Regions from separate parts of the Vibrio sp. C8 genome, predicted to be linked through region 1. Evidence: predicted binding sites of a transcription regulator. Region 1 holds the regulator's gene; each other region holds the start of a gene.

The links. The regulator PurR, encoded in region 1, represses purine synthesis genes. The targets are predictions, from matches to a motif close to TNANGNAAACGTTTNCNTNA.
Region 2: the regulator PurR is predicted to act here: its motif matches at 3,399-3,418, upstream of ACRQQK_RS15265 (uracil-xanthine permease family protein).
Region 3: the regulator PurR is predicted to act here: its motif matches at 1,778-1,797, upstream of ACRQQK_RS03335 (NCS2 family permease).
Region 4: the regulator PurR is predicted to act here: its motif matches at 2,706-2,725, upstream of folD (bifunctional methylenetetrahydrofolate dehydrogenase/methenyltetrahydrofolate cyclohydrolase FolD).

What each region holds. Positions count from the first base shown of each region.
Region 1 covers NZ_JBPAOE010000011.1:378,769-383,731, reverse strand. Annotated here, with positions in the region: gene elyC (envelope biogenesis factor ElyC) at 1-647, shown strand, start outside; gene torD (molecular chaperone TorD) at 793-1,440, shown strand; gene purR (HTH-type transcriptional repressor PurR) at 1,721-2,728, shown strand; cyclic di-GMP riboswitch class I at 2,906-3,004, shown strand; gene ACRQQK_RS07760 (TfoX/Sxy family DNA transformation protein) at 3,118-3,705, shown strand; gene ACRQQK_RS07755 (TVP38/TMEM64 family protein) at 3,883-4,566, shown strand; gene ACRQQK_RS07750 (DUF7577 domain-containing protein) at 4,568-4,879, shown strand; gene ACRQQK_RS07745 (alpha/beta fold hydrolase) at 4,887-4,963, opposite strand, start outside.
Region 2 covers NZ_JBPAOE010000033.1:213,711-218,673, forward strand. Annotated here, with positions in the region: gene spoT (bifunctional GTP diphosphokinase/guanosine-3',5'-bis pyrophosphate 3'-pyrophosphohydrolase) at 1-386, shown strand, start outside; gene trmH (tRNA (guanosine(18)-2'-O)-methyltransferase TrmH) at 527-1,213, shown strand; gene recG (ATP-dependent DNA helicase RecG) at 1,281-3,359, shown strand; gene ACRQQK_RS15265 (uracil-xanthine permease family protein) at 3,581-4,963, shown strand, end outside.
Region 3 covers NZ_JBPAOE010000005.1:67,912-72,874, forward strand. Annotated here, with positions in the region: gene gpt (xanthine phosphoribosyltransferase) at 1-405, opposite strand, end outside; gene ACRQQK_RS03335 (NCS2 family permease) at 467-1,756, opposite strand; gene ACRQQK_RS03340 (TRAP transporter large permease) at 2,022-3,341, opposite strand; gene ACRQQK_RS03345 (TRAP transporter small permease subunit) at 3,331-3,948, opposite strand; gene ACRQQK_RS03350 (TRAP transporter substrate-binding protein) at 4,007-4,963, opposite strand, start outside.
Region 4 covers NZ_JBPAOE010000006.1:25,227-30,189, forward strand. Annotated here, with positions in the region: gene minC (septum site-determining protein MinC) at 1-244, opposite strand, end outside; gene ACRQQK_RS03740 (YcgL domain-containing protein) at 436-717, shown strand; gene ACRQQK_RS03745 (lytic murein transglycosylase) at 738-1,709, shown strand; gene folD (bifunctional methylenetetrahydrofolate dehydrogenase/methenyltetrahydrofolate cyclohydrolase FolD) at 1,779-2,639, opposite strand; tRNA gene ACRQQK_RS03755 (tRNA-Arg) at 2,840-2,916, shown strand; gene ACRQQK_RS03760 (DMT family transporter) at 3,012-3,932, opposite strand; gene ACRQQK_RS03765 (LysE family translocator) at 3,914-4,534, opposite strand; gene ACRQQK_RS03770 (bifunctional GNAT family N-acetyltransferase/carbon-nitrogen hydrolase family protein) at 4,719-4,963, opposite strand, start outside.

The DNA.
Region 1 (4,963 bases):
TTTTCCTTATTTCGTTCCAACCAATATCAACCCGTTTATTGATGCCGCTGGAGCGTCAATACTCTGCTTTTCTTCCTGTGGAAGGAGCAATTGACTATGTAATGGTGTTAGGCAACGGTCATGTCGTTGACGACGATATACCGCCGACATCCGAACTTTCTCGTACCGCTCTAATGCGTTTAGCTGAAGGTATTCGCATTGTTCGCATGTATCCGGGCTCTAAGCTGATTCTTTCAGGTTATGCACAAGGTAGTGAATTTAGCCATGCTCGTATGCTGGCACGTGTTGCTTTGGCACTTGGCATTGCAAAATCCGATATTGTGTTGTTGGAAACAGCAAAAGATACATGGGAAGAAGCAAGACAAGCCGCAGCTTTCGTGCAAAACAGAAAGCTCGTATTGGTTACTTCGGCTAGCCACATGGAAAGAGCAATTAAAGAATTTGAATCGGCTGGCTTAAACCCAATACCGGCACCAACTAACTTCCTAGCGCAAGTCAATATTGCCCAACCTTGGGAAAAGTACACGCCAAAAGCGCGTTATCTGGAACAAACCGAGCGATTCTGGCATGAGACTCTTGGTCAACTTTGGCAGAATCTTCGTGACTATGTCGCCGGTTATGACGAAACAGCAACACAGAACCAATAACCAATCATTCACTCCAATTAAGACCCGCCTAGCGCGGGTTTTTATTTATATCCAAAGCACAATCTTCGAACAATTTAATCAGTAAATTTCATATAAAGCGCAATTATTGCTTAGACTTAGAAAAAGGCTGAATCGGAGTTAAGCGATGAAAGAAATTAAAGCATTCAATGACAAACGTGCTGAGATTTACTGGTGGCTTTCAGGGCTGTTTACTCATGAGCTCACCTCACAAGATTTAGAACGGTATGATTCACCAGAAATTCATAACTTCCTAGCAGGCCTTGGTGAGAATGCGCATTTAGCAGCACCTAGCCAAAAGTTCATTTCTGTCCTCGACTGGCTTCTCAAGCAACAGGATGCCCAAGTTCAAATTGCCAACAGCTTTTTTCATCTATTTTCAAAGTGTGATGAAAACTCTGCACTACCCTATGCGTCACTCTATCTTGATAAATCTAAATATGTTGGCGAGACACCAGAGCAAGCAATTGCTCAGCTCATGGAACAAAATGGGGTTCACGTACAAAAGCAACCAGATGAATCCTATGACCATCTTTCTATCGAATTGGATTTTCTTGGTCACCTGATTATTCGTTCAAACGAATTAGAGAAAGAACCGCATATGGAAAAAGCGCTTCAGTTCCAAGCAGACTATATCCGTAATCATTTACTGAGTTGGGTGCCGGAATTTTCTCTTCATTGTTCAAGTGTGGATAAATTAGGGTTTTATTCATCAATATCCGTATTATTAGTTGCTTTCTTGCAACTCGATTTACAATACCTTACTGGCAACTGATTCTCATCAATAGCGCAATTTAGGCAATGAATTGTGACTACAGTTAAGTTTGCGCCTATGATTTGTCGTTGCGAGCTAACCGTTTGCGGTTTAAACTCAACAGCAAAATATGATGAATCATTATTTAAAACGCAAACCGCTGTTTCAAAGCGGTTTTTGTGTTTTAGTGACTTTAGGCTAGAAGCTATTCAACTTCGCCGCTGCTGAATCTGGCCAGTAATCGGGTTTGTTTGACCTAATAAAATTTAGCTAAAATCAGCAGTCAAAACAGGACAAATCTATGGCTACGATTAAAGATGTTGCTCGCTTAGCAGGCGTATCAACCACAACCGTATCACACGTAATAAACAAAACTCGCTTTGTTGCTGAAGCAACTCAAGAGAAAGTTCTCGAAGCAGTAAAAGAGCTAAACTACGCACCAAGTGCAGTAGCACGTAGTTTGAAATGTAACACTACACGTACTATCGGTATGTTGGTGACACAATCGACCAACCTATTCTTCTCTGAAGTTATAGACGGTGTAGAAAGCTACTGTTACCGCCAAGGGTACACGCTAATTCTGTGTAACACGGGTGGTATTTACGAGAAGCAAAGAGACTACATTCGAATGCTGGCAGAAAAACGTGTTGATGGCATTTTGGTGATGTGCTCTGACTTAACTCAAGAACTGTCAGAAATGCTTGAATCACATGCTGACATTCCAAAAGTTATTATGGATTGGGGCCCTGAAGCGTCTAAAGCTGACAAGATTATCGACAACTCTGAACTGGGTGGTTACTTAGCAACTAAGTACCTCATCGACAGAGGCCACAAAGACATCGCTTGTCTCAGCGGTCATTTGAACAAACTGGCTTGTCAGGAGCGTATTGCTGGCTTCCGTCGCGCGATGACAGAAGCCAATTTAGAAGTGAATGACAACTGGATTCTAGAAGGCAACTTTGAATGTGACACTGCGGTTCTAGCCGCAGATAAGATCATTGCTATGGATAAGATGCCAACCGCGGTGTTCTGCTTTAACGACACAATGGCACTGGGTCTAATGTCACGTTTGCAGCAGAAAGGGGTACGCGTACCGGATGATATCTCTGTGATTGGCTACGACAACATTGAGTTAGCAGAGTACTTCTCTCCACCACTGACAACTATCCACCAACCGAAACGTCGTGTGGGTAAAAACGCCTTCGAAATCCTGCTAGAACGCATTAAAGACAAAGAACACGAACGTCGTATCTTTGAAATGCATCCAGAAATTGTTGAACGCGATACAGTAAAAGATCTGACAAAATAATAAGTTACTCTCAATATGGCCCTAGAACTTCCTTGGGCTTAAGAGATATCTCTCGCAGATTTTTTTATTGGTAATAAAAATAGCAAACATAAGGTTAATTTTTTGAACTAGAATCACATTTAGTGCATATAAATGTGATTCTAATTCAAGTTTTTGATTATTATTTTCACTGTAGTGTCACGCACAGGGCAAACCTTCTGAAAGGATGGGACGCAAAGCCTCCGGCCTAAACCAAACAATGTTCAATCATTACTGGTAGGTAGCGGGGTTGCCGATGGCAAAAATCTATACATGAGTTGACTATTGATTGACATACTCCATGTAATTTTTTGCTATTCTCTCGGACCTGAATTTGGTGGCGTATTAGTTAATACACCGAGACTAACAGCATGGATAAACCAGTACTAAAAGACTCAATGCGACTTTTTGAGCAACTAGGATGTGTGAAATCACGTTCTATGTTCGGAGGGTTCGGCATTTTCATCGACGACGCAATGTTCGCTCTTGTGGTTAATGACCGCCTGCACATTCGCGCAGATGATCTCTCCTCAATAAATTTCCAACAACAAGGTTATGAACCTTACGTTTATAAAAAACGTGGTTTCCCTGTTGTCACAAAATATTTCGCTTTACCTGAAAATGCTTGGGAAGCCCCAGAGCAGATTATTGATGAGGCGAAACAAGCTTTAGAAGCAGCAAAACAAGAACGTGAAACTCAAGCGAAAGCGAAACCCGATCGCCTTAAGGATCTACCTAACATGCGTTTGGCAACAGAACGTATGCTAAAAAAAGCAGGCATCGATTCTGTTGACATGCTTCAACAAAAAGGCGCACTCGCAGCGTTCAGAGCTGTACAAGAAACTCACACCACCACCGTTGGTTTAGAGTTACTTTGGGCATTAGAAGGTGCAATTGAAGGTAAACACTGGTCGGTGATTCCTCAATCTCGTCGTGACGAGCTAATGCAGAAGCTTTGAGTTAAAAACTCACCCTACTTAAAAAGCACTCTTTACGAGTGCTTTTTGTTTTTCTGAAGCTTTCTGTTTTTAACAAAAGGTGAGTCCAGATTGAAATTAAAAATCGACTTTCCCTTTCTTATAAACCATAGATGAAGGACATTTAATAATAATGAGCCGACTATTTGGGAGTAATAGATGAGTCGTAAACTGATACTGGGTTTAATTTTGGTCGCTGTGATTGTTTTTCTCGGTATTGAATTTAGTCAATATTTGACTCTTGAGAATGCAAAAGCACAACATGCAAACCTTTCTCACTACATAGAGCAAAACCTTCTCTACTCAGCGCTAATATATTTTGTTGCCTATGTGCTTATTACAGCTTTTTCCATTCCCGGCGCAGCGGTTGTCACTCTACTCGGAGCCGCTTTGTTTGGTTTTTGGTTTAGCCTTGCCTTAGTCTCTTTTGCAAGCACCATAGGGGCAACACTGGCTTTTCTTAGTAGCCGTTACTTACTTAGAAATTGGGTTCAACAACGTTTCAGTGACAAGCTTAACGCGATAAATGGGGGTATGAAAAAAGATGGTGCTTTCTACCTATTTACACTAAGACTCATTCCCGTGTTCCCTTTCTTCCTTATCAACCTGCTAATGGGGTTAACACCTATTTCCACCGCTCGCTATTACTTAGTGAGTCAGTTGGGTATGCTTCCGGGTACGGCTGTTTACCTTAACGCAGGCACACAACTGGCAGACATAAAGACACTTGCAGGGATCGTTTCACCAACAGTTCTGCTCTCATTCGCCTTATTGGGATTATTCCCTTTAGTTGCAAAATGGTTACTATCTAAACTTCAAAAGAGAGCGGTCACAAGCGAGTAATATGAAAATATTTATCGCTCAGCATCCAGCTGAAGCACATATTGTGTGCGGATTATTACGTCATCAAAACATTCCCTGCGAAGTAAGAGGTGAAACTCTTTTTAGCGTTCGTGGGGAAATTCCTTTTGATGAATCATCTTCACCCTATGTCTGGCTGTTAAACCTCAGCTTTCTAAAACAAGCACAATCCATTGTCCATGACTACTTGCATCCCATAAACGGAAATGAGCCAGAATGGCTTTGTGAGCATTGCGGAGAGAAAAACGAACCACAGTTCGGGTTATGTTGGAACTGCGGCTCAGAGAGCAGTTAGAGAACGATTAAGCTTTCATCGTTACCTGTTTGTTGATGAAGTCGATAGAAACGCGATTAAAAACTTCTGGTTGTTCAATATTGC
Region 2 (4,963 bases), on a different contig from region 1:
ACCCAATTCCGGATGACCACATTATTGCACACGTTTCTCCGGGTCGTGGCCTTGTCGTGCACCGTGAAACCTGTCCTAACGTACGCGGGCATCAGAAAGAGCCTGATAAGTACATGGCAGTGGAATGGACCAAAGATTACGATCAGGACTTTATCACTGAACTGAAAGTCGATATGCAAAACCGCCAAGGCGCGCTAGCTGAGTTGACTAATGTGATTTCCAAGACAGGCTCCAATATTCATGGTCTGTCGACAGAAGAACGTGATGGTCGCTTGTACACCGTGACCGTAGTACTGACCACTAAAGATCGAGTTCATCTTGCTGGTATCATGAAGAAGATTCGTGCTATGCCAAATGCACCGAAGGTGAGACGCAGAAGGCACTAATAGCGCCTATGCTCAAGTAACCTAACGATGTAGCCCTTGATATGGCCTATCAAGGGCTTTTTTATTTAATGTGGTAAGCCTTTCCCAGCCACAGACTATACCCAAATTACTTGAAGGGTATAAAGCATAGAAAATTTATTATGAACTTAGAACGTTACACTCGAATTCAAGAGGTGCTGAAAGCACGCCAACCTGATCTGACAGTATGTTTAGAAGAAGTACACAAGCCGAATAACGTCTCTGCGGTCATTCGTACTGCGGATGCAATTGGATTACACAAAATCCATGCGGTTTGGCCGAGTAAGCAAATGCGAACACTTGGACATACCTCAGCTGGCGCTCGTAACTGGGTCGAAGTGGACACTCACGACAATATTCAAGATGCGGTAAAAGCACTAAAAGCGCAGAACATGCAGGTATTAGTGACCAACCTTTCAGAAACTGCGGTGGATTTTCGTGAAATCGACTACACCAAACCGACAGCAATTATCGTGGGTAGCGAAAAAGTTGGCATCTCAAAGCAAGCTCTTGAGCTGGCCGATCAAGACATCGTTATCCCTATGGTCGGAATGGTGCAATCACTCAACGTTTCTGTTGCTAGCGCACTGATTCTGTATGAAGCACAACGTCAACGCCAAGCAGCGGGCATGTATCAGCAAGAAAAAAGCCCGCTTCCTGAAGAAACCATTCACCGAATTCTGTTTGAACGTGGTCATCCTGTATTAGCCAAAGTGGCTAAACGCAAGAAGCTTCCTTACCCACCTCTGGATGATGAAGGCCAAATTGTGGCGGATGAATCTTGGTGGAAAGCGATGCAGAGCAAATAATTCCCCTGTACAAAAACACAGCTTAATGTTTGAATAACCCTTATTTCAAACAGCTAAATGGTTGATTATGTCTCAGCTTTTATCAGCAATTCCATTAACCTCACTTTCCGGAGTGGGTGCAAAAGTGGCCGAAAAACTGGAGAAAGTTGGGCTTATAACCGTACAGGATTTGCTGTTCCACCTGCCGTTGCGTTATGAAGACCGCACTCGAATCTACCCGATTGTAAAGCTGCATCCTGGCCTTTGGGCGGCGGTGCAAGGTAAAGTGATGGCGGTCGATATTACCTTTGGCCGTCGTAAAATGCTGACAGTAAAAATCAGCGACGGAAACGGCACGTTGACTCTGCGCTTCTTCAACTTTACCGCAGGGATTAAAAACAACTTTACCGAAGGTAAGTTAGTACACGCTTACGGCGAAATTAAGCGTGGCAATACAGGGTTGGAAATCATCCACCCTGAATACAAGTTCTATTTCCCAGAGCAAAAACCCGATGTTGAAGCAAACCTGACGCCAGTCTACCCAACCACTGAAGGTCTGCGTCAGCTCACTCTACGTAGCCTGACTGATCAGGCGCTATCTCTACTTGATAAAGCAGCAGTGCAAGAACTGCTTCCATCCGGTTTATACGATCATCAAATCACCCTGTCTCAGGCGCTGCATACCATTCATCGCCCACCATCTGATATTGATTTAAGCTTGTTTGATGATGGTCGCCATCCAGCGCAAATCCGTTTAATTATGGAAGAACTACTAGCACAGAACCTTTCAATGCTAGCGGTTCGCAGTAAAGGACAGCAAGATGTTGCCCTTCCTCTTAAAGCCTCAGACACGCTGAAAAATCAATTGTTGGCTCAATTACCTTTTTCACCAACCAATGCCCAAACTCGCGTGGTTAACGAAATCGAAGCTGATCTTGCGAAACCTCACCCTATGATGCGTTTAGTCCAAGGGGATGTAGGTTCAGGTAAAACACTGGTTGCGGCACTGGCAGCAGCCAGAGCGATTGAAAATGGCTACCAAGTTGCCTTGATGGCACCAACAGAATTGTTAGCAGAACAGCACTCCATTAACTTCAGCCAGTGGTTTGAAGCAATGGGTATCAAGGTTGGCTGGTTAGCGGGCAAACTCAAAGGCAAAGCCAAGGAAACCGAGCTCGCGCGTATTGCCAGTGGCGAAGTAAAAATGGTAGTGGGTACTCACGCACTGTTTCAAGAACACGTGGTATTCGATCATTTAGCCTTAGTCATCATTGATGAACAACACCGTTTTGGTGTCCACCAGCGTTTGGAACTACGCGAAAAAGGCGCCAAGCAAGGTGCGTATCCGCATCAATTGATCATGACAGCAACCCCTATTCCTCGAACGCTGGCGATGACTGCGTATGCGGATTTGGAAACCTCAATTATCGATGAATTACCACCGGGCAGAACGCCAATTCAAACCGTCGCAATTCCGGATACCAAACGCGATGACATCGTTGAGCGCGTGCGTAATGCTTGTCTGAATGAGGGCAAGCAAGCTTATTGGGTATGTACTCTGATTGATGAATCAGAAGTCTTGGAAGCGCAAGCCGCAGCAGACACTGCGGAAGAACTGCAACGCAAACTGCCTGATGTCAAAATCGGTTTAGTTCACGGCAGAATGAAACCGGCCGAGAAACAACAAGTCATGCAGGCATTCAAAAATAATGAGCTACATCTTCTAGTCGCCACCACAGTTATTGAAGTGGGTGTCGATGTTCCCAATTCAAGCTTGATGATCATCGAAAACCCAGAGAGACTTGGTTTAGCCCAGCTCCATCAGCTGCGTGGTCGTGTTGGCCGAGGCTCTGTTGCCAGTCATTGTGTACTTCTGTACCACGCGCCGCTTTCAAAAACAGCGCAAAAACGCTTAGGAGTGCTACGCGAAAGTAACGATGGATTTGTTATCGCGCAACGAGATTTGGAAATTCGTGGTCCCGGAGAGCTACTCGGTACCAAGCAAACTGGTTTGGCGGACTTCAAAATTGCAGACTTAGTGCGAGATCAACGCTTAATTCCTGAAGTTCAACGCATAGCTCGTCATATTCACGATAACTACCCGAAAAATGCAACCGCGATTATTGATCGTTGGCTTGGCGAACGAGACGTTTACGCGAAAGCTTAAACCTTGAATTGATTCGTTATATTTTCCTTTGCACCAACTTAAAGCAAACGTTTGCCTTTTGCATTAATTACTCTATAATCGCCGCAAAATTTAGCCTTATATTTTTTAAGACTAATTTCCAGAGCGGAATCTGATTAACAGCAATCACAGACAACCATTCTGCTCCACAAGCAATGCCCATTCAGCGCATTTTTGTGTACGACTCAATTAGGAAAATAAAAATGACAACCGAAAACGCGGCTCGTAAGTCCGATCTTGTCTATCAACTCAATGACAGACCACCTTTGCCACACACTTTATTCGCTGCTCTTCAGCACCTGCTCGCTATGTTTGTAGCTGTTATCACGCCATCCCTTATTATTTGCCAAAGTTTGGGCGTGCCTGCTGCAGAAACTAACACCATCATCAGCATGTCACTGTTTGCCTCAGGTGTATCTTCTTTCATTCAAATTCGAACCATTGGTCCTATCGGCTCTGGCTTGTTATCCATTCAAGGCACCAGCTTTAACTTCTTAGGTCCAATCATTGGTGCAGGCTTAGCGCTTAAAGCTGGCGGCGCAGATATTCAAACTATGATGGCCGCTATTTTCGGTACCATCCTTGTTGCTTCCTCTGCTGAAATTCTGCTTTCTCGTGTATTGGAATTCGCTCAGCGCGTTATCACTCCGCTGGTATCAGGCATTGTGGTTACATTGATCGGTTTGACTCTGATTCAAGTAGGCTTAGTCTCAATGGGTGGTGGTTACGCAGCGATGGGTGACGGCACTTTTGGTAGCCTAGATAAGCTTGCACTAGCGGGAACGGTTCTTGCAATCATCGTTCTGCTTAACCGCGCTCGCAACCCATACATTCGCGTAGCGTCTATTGTGATTGCGATGATTGTTGGCCTAGCATTGGCTTATTTCATGGGTATGGTCGATGCCAGCAAAGTCAGTGAAACAGCACTTATCGCTCTGCCTGTACCAATGCAATATGGCTTAAGTTTCGACTGGTCGCTGTTTATTCCATTGATGCTGATTTTCCTAATCACGGCATTGGAAGCGATCGGTGATATTACCGCTACATCTGAAGTTTCTGGTGAACCAGTGAAAGGTCCGGTTTACATGAAGCGTATCAAAGGTGGCGTATTGGCAGATGGTCTCAACTCTGCAATTGCTGCGGTCTTCAACAGCTTCCCGAACTCAACCTTTAGTCAGAACAATGGTGTGATTCTACTGACTGGCGTAGCTAGCCGTTACGTAGGGTACTTTATTGCTGGTATGTTAGTGCTGTTAGGTTTGTTCCCAGGTGTGGCGAGCTTTGTACAGCTGATTCCAGAACCGGTATTAGGCGGAGCAACCATCGTGATGTTCGGTACTATCGCAGCTGCGGGTATTCGCATCATCGCTCGTGTAGATTTAGATCGCCGAGCCATTCTGATCATGGCTCTGTCATTTTCTATGGGGCTTGGCATTGCTCAGAAGCCAGAAATTCTGCAATTTATGCCTGATTTTGTGAAAAGCATTTTCTCGACAGGTGTTGCCGCTGGCGGTATCACAGCAATTCTGTTGAATCTTCTGCTGCCAGAAACGAAACAAGCAAGAAAAGAGCAGCCAGAACAAGAG
Region 3 (4,963 bases), on a different contig from region 1:
AATCCAAGTATCTTGTTCGATATCTACGACATACTCATCAACCAAGTCTTTACCTGCTGGTTTAGCACATACAGTTACGAACTTAGCTTTTGGATACATTTCACGAATTTTACGTGCTGTGTCGCCGCTATCAACCAAATCATCAATGATCAGGAAGCCTTCTCCGTCATGCTCTGGTGCTTTTAGTACACTCATATCACGCTGATGATCGTGGTCGTAGCTAGAGATACATACTGTATCTACATAGCGAATACCCAGTTCACGAGCGAGAATAGCTGCTGGTACTAAACCACCGCGGCTAACACCTAGGATACCTTTCCATTGTTCTGCAGGCATTTGACGCTCAGCGAGTTCACGACAATAGTTCTGCATATTGTCCCAAGTGATAACGAATTTTTTGCTCATTGTAATAAACCTAAATTAAAACATGTGAAGCGCAGTGTAGTTCACTGCGCCTATTAAATACTTAAGCGAAAATCAATTTAGCTAGGAAAATAGCTGTCATAAACCAAACGCTAACTGAAATCTCACGGCCTTTACCGCTCAATACCTTGATCGCTGTGTAAGAGATGAAACCAAGTACAATGCCTTCAGCAATTGAGTAAGTCAGAGGCATTAATAAACAGGTCACAACAACAGGTGCTGCTTCTGATAAATCACGCCAATCAACACTTATAAGTCCAGACATCATCAAGATAGCAACGTAGAACAAAGCGCCCGCTGTTGCATAAGCTGGAATCATCCCTGCTAATGGCGAGAAGAATAATGCAAGAAGGAACAAAATGCCAACCACAACTGCAGTTAAACCTGTACGTCCACCTTCTGCCACACCCGCTGTACTCTCTACATAAGAAGTCGTGTTCGAAGTACCCAGTAGTGCACCAATAGACGTTGCTGTTGAGTCTGCTAGCAATGCTTTGTTTAAGCGAGGAATCTTGCCATCTTTACCGATAAGGTTTGCTTTAGTAGCAACGCCCACCAATGTACCTGCCGTATCAAACAGGTCAACAAACAAGAATGCAAAAATGACTGAAATCATACCGATTTCAAATACACCGGAGAAATCTAATTGTAGGAAAGTAGGAGCAATACTTGGTGGGGTAGACATAACGCCATGCCATTGAACATCACCAAAAATCAAACCTAAACCTGTAGTAAGTAGAATTGCAATCATTACCGCGCCTTTTACGCCACGGTTAACCAGACCGATAGTCAGGAAGAAGCTTACTGCAGCCAATACTGGAGAAAGACTAGTGAAATCGCCAACAGAGACAAGTGTCGCTGGGTTGTCTACTACGATTTTTGCATTTTGTAGTGCAATAAAAGCAAGAAACAAACCGATACCCGCAGATATACCCGTTCTCAGAGCCATTGGAATTGAGTTGATGATCCACTCACGAATCTTAAATAGGCTCAAAATAATGAAAAGTACACCAGAGCAGAATACTGCTGCTAGAGCCACTTGCCATGTATAACCCATACCGAGAACAACGGAATAGGTAAAGAATGCGTTCAAACCCATACCTGGAGCTTGCGCAATTGGGTAGTTAGCAACTAAGCCCATAATGAAACAGCCAATAGCCGCAGCTAAACAGGTCGCTACAAAAACTGCGCCCTTATCCATACCTGTTGAAGATAAAATGGCAGGGTTCACAAAAATAATGTAAGCCATTGTCAGGAACGTAGTTACCCCTGCAATGGTCTCAGTACGCACGTTTGTGCGGTTTTCACTGAGTTTAAATAGCCTTTCCAGCATGATCGAGTCCTAATAAAGGTAAAAAGTAAACGGTTGCGTAAACGATTGGGCGCAGATTATAAAGACATCAGATCACAAATTCCAGACCGAATTTATTTTGATTTCAAAACAACTGATGAAAGATTATGCAAGTAAAATCATAGATGGGTGGGCTATTTTACTCATGAACACTGTTTTCATGGATATAAAGTAGCGTTTTTGCAAATGCTCTACCTTTGAATATTCATCTTAGGTAGAGCATGAAAACTAGATTAATGTGGAGTTATCAAGCCATCACTTTATTAGGTAGCCAAGTGACGATGTCTGGAAATACCATACAGATGATAAGCACCAACAATTGAACCAATATAAACGGCGTAACTGACTTATACAGATCCATCATTGTTACGCCTTTTGGTGCTATCCCTTTCAAATAGAACAGAGCAAAGCCATAAGGTGGAGTCTGCACAGCAATGACAATATTTAAAATCATCAATACGCCAAACCAAATAGGATCATAGCCAAGAGCAACGGCTACTGGTGTGAATATAGGTGCACACATCAGTACAATGATGAACTCATCGATAATGAACCCTAAAAGCAACATGATAACTTGAAACATCATAATGATAACGATGGGTGGTAAATCAAGATTACGAGTAAACCCTGACACCATTCCCTGTATTCCCATCAGTAAATGGAAATTACTGAATACAGAAGCGCCTAATATTATCCACATAGCAACGCTGACTAACATCGCAGTTTGCATACCTGATTTCATTAGAATTTCAGGTTTAAAACGCTTAAACAGTATAGATAGCAGAATGGCACCAGCCACGCCTAACGCACCGGACTCGGTGGGTGTTGCAATGCCTGCAATAATACTTCCCAAAACCACAACAATCAGAGCAAACGAAGAAGCCCCATCACGAATGGTTTTAAATAACTGATAGCCTTTTGGAATTTCAATGTCGTTGTCAGAATCAAATGGGGCACGTTCCGGCTTAATTTTACAGCTGATTACGACATACGTAATCAATAAAACAATCGTAATTAATGCAGGCACCATAGCGCCAAGAAACATTTTCCCCACTGAGTTTTGAGTCGCCGAGGCAAACATAATCATTGGAATACTTGGGGGAATCAATATGCCCAAAGAACCACCAGCCATAATGACACCGAGAGCCAGTTTTTTATCATAACCGCGGTCAAGCATAGGTTTTAAAGCAATACTACTGGACGTCATAATGCCCGCGCCAATAATTCCGACCATAGCGCCGATCATTGAGCACACACCAATAACACTAATTGCAAGAGAACCTCGCACACGGCCGATCATCAGTTGGCTGGCATTAAACATTGCGTCGCCAATTCCCGAACGAGTTAGGATTTGTCCCATATAGATATAGAGAGGGATAGCAAGAAGTATGAAGTTAAAAAAGGTACTCTCAACCGTCGTCGGAATAATATTAAAAAGTGCCTCCCCCCAAACTAAGTAGCCGACACCCATAGCGATCCCGCCTAGAGCTAGACCGACCTGAGCTCCGAGAGCAAATGCAGCTAAAATACAGCCCAAAAGGACTAGGGTTAACATCTCAATTCCCATTTGTGCTCTCCTTGTCAAAAACGGAATTCAATTGGTCGCTATCAACCTTAAAAGGCTGCTCTTCCAACGCTATATGTTGGTGAACTTCACCATTCAGTTCGCGGCCTTTGATCAAAAAGAACAAGTTAGAAATTAACTCTGTTGAATACTGGAGAATAAAAATCACAGATGAAACGCTAATCATCAACCAGAAATGATGCATTGCTGGCGCCCATTCACTCTGTGTTTTATAGCCGAATTGCAAACTCTCAAAAAACATCTCAAGACATACTTTTGCCATGACAGTCAAAAAACCGATCGCAATCACTCCGGTAAACAGATCAAAAATACGACGCGTTTTTTCAGAGACTTTAGCGTGAAAGATATCCACGTTGATATGCGCTTCTTTCTGTTGAGCGTATGCTCCACCTAACGCAGAAATATATCCAAATAAGAACAATGACGTGTCATAGCTCCAGATTGTCGGTTTACCTAAGATGTAGCGGGCAAATACTTCGTAAAAAACAATCGCCGCTAACACAGGAAGTAAATAAGAGACCGAGCGTCCAATTAAGCCGACAATGTACTTTATGAACTGACAATACTTCAGTAAGAGGACTTCCATCATACAATTTATCCCTAAAAAAACAGGTGAACCCCTCTCGAAGTCCACCTGATTGAATCCATTACTCTTGTTCTAAAATCTCAACAAGTTGTTTTGAGTATTTATCTTCACCTGCATACTCTTTTGCTAATGTCAGACCTGCATTTTTCCAAGCAGCAACGTCTTCATCTGACGGTTTAGGACTCCATTTCAAACCTTTTGCTTCCATTTCAGCAACCGCTTTAGATTCCCACAGTTTAGATTTCGACATTTGCTCTTGAGCATGTACAGCTGTTGCTGCTTTCACAATCGCTTGTAAATCAGCTGGAAGTTTCTTCCACTCTTTTTGATTGACCACAATAGGTAGAACCTGAGCACCAGCTAGTGGTACTGGGTACATATATTTCGCGACTTCTACATGGTTACCGTCGCGGTGATCAATCATGTTTGAACCGATAGAACCATCGATAACACCTGTAGCTAATGAAGTGTAGATTTCACTCCATGCAAGAGACACAGGCGATGCGCCAAGATTACGCAAGAATTTGCCATAAGCACCCGGCGCACGAATTTTTAAACCCTTAAAATCTTCAAGTGAATTGATCGGTTCTTTAGTGATGATATAAACAGGAGGCTGAATGTAAGGGTCTAACCATGTTAAACCTTGTGAAGCGTATGCTTCCTCCATCACTTTACCGAAGCCTTTATCATGAAACAGTGTTGTTAGTTCGGCCACATCAGAAGTACCACCAGGTAAGCCAACTTCTACAACACCAGCAGGAAACTCTCCAGCATGCATGGGTTGAAATGGTGCTCCCATCGTAATAAGCCCCGACTTCACCGCGCTTAGAATGCCACTGGTTCCTACTCCCTCTCCAGAATAAAGCACCTGAACGGCAATTCGACCATTTGACATGGTTTCAATATTTTTAGCCAAGTCTTCATAAACCTCACCAAATGCGGTACCACGGCCATAAAGGTTAGCAAAGCGCCAATTATATTCAGCAGCCATGCTAGCTGTTGAAGTAACCAAAGCACT
Region 4 (4,963 bases), on a different contig from region 1:
CTTTGCAGCCGGAAATACCAACGGGAATTAAGTTTGCCTCGCTGATACCGTTTTTCAGCTGCGCAAAATCGATGTCTCCGTCGACTTTAGCAATATTGATAACGACGGGAGCATTTGCAAAAAATGCAGGCGCTTGCGCGATTTTTTGTTTGAGAAAATCTATAGTGTTGGTGATGTGATTGTCAGAAAGGTGTAAAACTGACAAAGTAAAACTACTACCTTTTAGGTCAGGTGTATTAGACATTGAAACGTTGACCTCATAAACTCTTGGCTAGGCGTTGCCTGAGACTAGGGTTGTCATGTTATATTCAGCGCCCATGCTCAGCAAGTTATCTTGCGGTTAATTAAGTGATTTGGTCGCATTTTTGTCGAATCTTGACCATTTCTAGACAAAACTCGTCATTAGTACGTGTTATTTACAATAAAAGGCTCATCATGCTTTGTTCTATCTACAAAAGTCCTAAGAAAGAAGGCACCTATCTCTATATTCCAAAAAGAGATGATTTCTCACAGATCCCAGAAGCGCTGATGCAAACATTCGGCAAACCGATATTTGTTATGTTGGTTAATCTGGAATCACGCCAATTAGCTCAGGTAAATGTGGAAAAAGTCAAAGCGTCGCTGGATGAACAAGGTTTCTTCTTGCAATTGCCGCCACCACCAGTGAATCTATTAGAACAACATAAAGAAAGAAAAGCTCAGAACAATCCTGAGTGAGAATACTCAAGGAGGCTAGGTTGAGAAAATTATTATCAGTGGTTTTGGGGTTAAGTCTTTCTGCACCCGTATTGTCGAACGAATTGAGTTTCGAACAGTATGTTGAAGGACTGAAACAACAAGCCCGCGAAGAAGGTATTTCAGAGCAGATTCTTCAGTCTGCTTTTACCAACGTAGAATACAAGCCTCGTGCAGTTGTTGCTGACCGTAATCAGCCAGAGAAAAAGAAAACGCTGGATGAATATATTCCAAGTGCTGTGCCGGATTGGAAAGTAAAACAAGCTCGAGCCTTGTATGAAAAACATTACAAAGAGTTGAGCCGCATTGGTGAACAATACGGAGTTCAGCCTCGTTTCATTGTTGCCTTGTGGGGTGTGGAAAGTAATTTCGGTGCCAATATGGGGCGCTTTAGCGTTATTGATGCTTTATCAACTATGGCCTACGAAGGGCGACGCGAAGAGTTCTTCCGAAAAGAGACCATGGCAGCGCTGCAAATTCTTCAGCAAGGTCACATTAAACCTGATGCTATGAAAGGCTCTTGGGCTGGCGCGATGGGGCAATGCCAGTTTATGCCAAGTTCATTCTTATCCTTTGCTGCCGATGGCAACAGTGATGGTAAGAAAGATATTTGGGGCAGTAAGTCAGATGTGTTTGCTTCAACGGCGAATTATCTAAGCCAGTCAGGCTGGGATGACAAATACACTTGGGGTCGCCAAGTCAAAGTGCCTCATGGTTTAGATAAAAACCTCGAAGGCCGTCAGCCAGAGAAAGGCAAATACTTACGTGAGTGGAACGAGCTGGGTATTACTCGTTATGATGGCAAGCCGCTTCCAGCCCTCAGCGATGATATTAAAGCGTGGCTGATTATGCCTGATGACGAAGACGGTCGTACGTATCTGGTTTACAACAACTACAATGTGCTGATGAAATGGAACCGCTCATACTACTTTGCGTTAGCGGTAAGTCATTTGGCGGATAGAATCGTCTACTAGTCTTAATCGATGACATACATTGAAAATAGAAAAGGGCTCTTAGAGCCCTTTTTAGTTCAACGTGATCACTTATTTCTTGGTGTGGAATTGTTCACACGCAATCATAGTATTCTCAATCAAACTTGCTACCGTCATTGGGCCTACGCCACCCGGTACTGGTGTAATGAAGCTTGCATTGCTGCGTGCCACGTCGTACTCAACGTCGCCTACCAGTTTGCCACTCTCTAGACGGTTGATACCGACATCGACCACTACTGCACCTTCTTTGATCCAAGCGCCCGGAATGAAGTTTGGTTTACCTACCGCGACAACTAAGATATCCGCTTGGCGAACATGACCTTCAAGATCTTTGGTGAATCGGTGACAGGTCGTTGTTGTACAACCTGCAAGTAACAGCTCCAGTGTCATTGGGCGGCCAACGATGTTTGATGCGCCAACAACAACGGCATGTTTACCGCGCATAGGGATGTTGTAACGGTCTAAAAGGGTGATGATACCCTTTGGTGTACATGAACGCAGTTTTGGAATGCGTTGAGCCAAACGTCCAACGTTGTATGGGTGGAAACCATCCACGTCTTTTTCTGGGTGAATACGCTCTAGTACGTGGGTTGAATCGATGCCAGCGGGCAGAGGAAGTTGAACAAGAATGCCATCGATCTCTGGGTCTTGGTTAAGCTCGTCAACCAAATCCAATAATTCTGTTTCTGAAGCCGTTGCAGGTAAGTCGTAAGACTTAGAAACAAAGCCCACTTCCTCACAAGCGCGTCGCTTACTGCCAACATAAACTTGTGATGCAGGGTCTTCACCCACAAGCACTACTGCTAGTCCCGGAGCACGTAATCCAGCTTCTGTTCTAGCTTTTACTCGTGCTGCAACTTCAGAACGCACGGTTTTAGAAATAAGTGTTCCATCAATATTTTGAGCAGTCATGACTTTCCTTCACATTTAGAGCGAAAATTTTTGCGCGCATTGTCGCAGAAATTTTGATGAACATCTATAAGCAAACGTTTGCTTTGTTGTGTTTTTCGGCGCTTGTCCGTCGAGTGGTAAATTTTTAGGCATTTAAATCAGAAACTAAGATAAAGCCGTTGATTTACCATCTTTAACTCGTATAATCCTTTCCCTGTAGCGCGCCCTTAGCTCAGCTGGATAGAGCACCTGCCTTCTAAGCAGGTGGTCACAGGTTCGAATCCTGTAGGGCGTGCCATTATTCTAGGCTCTAGCAACTAAACATTGCTGGAGCCTTTTTCATTTCTGCGCTCCATTTCTTATCTCTTCATCATCATTTCTCTTTGTCATTATTCAGCTAAGAGTGATGCCTAAAAAGATCAACATCATTCCCCAAAGATGGTACAGCTGCACATATTCACCAAGAAATAGGGCAGAGAGCATAGCGCCAAACACTGGAATCAAGTGAACGGAAAGGCTGGCTTTTGCTGGGCCAAGCAGTTTCACGCATTGCATGTAAAGCAAGAAAGCACCTATAGAAGGGAAAATGCCGATATAAAGCAAACTCATAATGGAGTGGGCATTCCAAATCGGATATTGGCCTGAAAACACTTCCCATAGATAAAACGGCAGCAGAGCCAGTATCGCCAATATCATTTGCACTGACATCAAACCGAGTCGATTGATGGTCGGAGGTAATTGTTTAAGACCGATGGTGTATATCGCCCAACAAACCATAGCTAAGAAGATAATAAAGTCACCATGGTTGATGTTGAGTGCGAGAAGGTTGTTCCAGTCGCCAGCACTGACGATCGTCAGTATGCCGCATAGGGAAAGAGTAATCCCTAGACACAGTCGCCAAGTTATCGCGAGGCCAAAAAAAAGAGCGCCAAAGATGCTTATCAGAATAGGAATAAAGGCGTTCAATAAGGTGCCATTGGTTGCTGGTGTCGATTGCAAACCAAGATAGATAAAAGAGTTAAACGCGGCAAAGCCTGTAATTGAAGTGACTAGTGTTAAACGCCACTGCTCGATGTAGAGCTTCCATTCTTTAAGAATGAATTTATAAGAAAAAGGCAGCAATAAGATGCTTGCCAGAACCCAACGGCTGAATGAAAGGGTTACTGGCGGAATTTCATCGCGAACCGCACGACCGACAATAAAATTGCCCGCCCAGAAAAGCGGTGGCAGCAGGAAGAAAAACACGATCACCGCTCGCGATTCAGAAAGTTTTCTGACTCCCGTATTTAAACGATCTAACTCAAAAATAGCCATATACCGACACCCATCATCAACGTTCCCGAAATACGGTTCATTAGCTTCACGTTTTGAGTTTTTCCAAGTGCGCGTTTCAGGCCTTTACCGCCAGTTGCGTATAGCGTCATACACACAAACTCGGACACAAGAATAATGGATACCAGAAAAATGAGTTGCGGCGTCAGACTGATGGATTGGTCGATAAATGGTGGTAACAAAGAGATCATAAAAGCCCACCCCTTAGGGTTAGCAATAGCGGTAATAAAACCTTGAGCGGTTAGTTCCCAGTTGCTGCCTTTGTATGATTCTTCACTATCAACATTTAATGCAAGTTTGCCTCTTGAAAGCCACATTTGCACGCCGAGGTAAAAAAGATAGCAAGCACCGATAGATTTGAAGACGGTGAATAGCCAAGGGTAGGTAAGCATGACCGCTGCAATACCCACAACCGCTGAAACCGCGACAACAGCTACCCCTACCAATTCTCCTGCCATCATCCAAAGCGTACGCTTGTAACCGATGGTCATACCCAAAGTGAGTGCAAGTGTCATACACATACCCGGGGTGATAGAAACGAAGAAAAAAGTAGGAATAAACATTCCTAACAACGCGGTATTCATAGAGATATCCATATCTTGAAAGTAGGAGAACAACAATAAGCGTAGAGCGTATGACGATCAATATTTGTTTGATGTGGTTCGCAGAAAAATTAGGCTTAAATTGAGATTCAAACAAAAACGCACAGCAAAAAAACGCACAGTAGTTACTGTGCGCTTCGAAGTTCTAATGAGCAGTATTCACTGACTAGGACTTGGGTTGTGTGAATCCGCCGTAGAGATCCATTCTGCGATGGCGAAGATTAGTAACCGAACCTTCGGTATTCAGCTGCTTAAGCTTATCTAAATCGACATCAGCAAAGATGATCATCTCGGTATTGGGGCTGGCTTCCGTGATTGTCGCATCGTGAGGGAAATAGACGTCAGATGGAGAAAATACTGCAGATTGTGCGTATTGAATATCGACGTTATCCACGCGTGGTAAGTTACCGA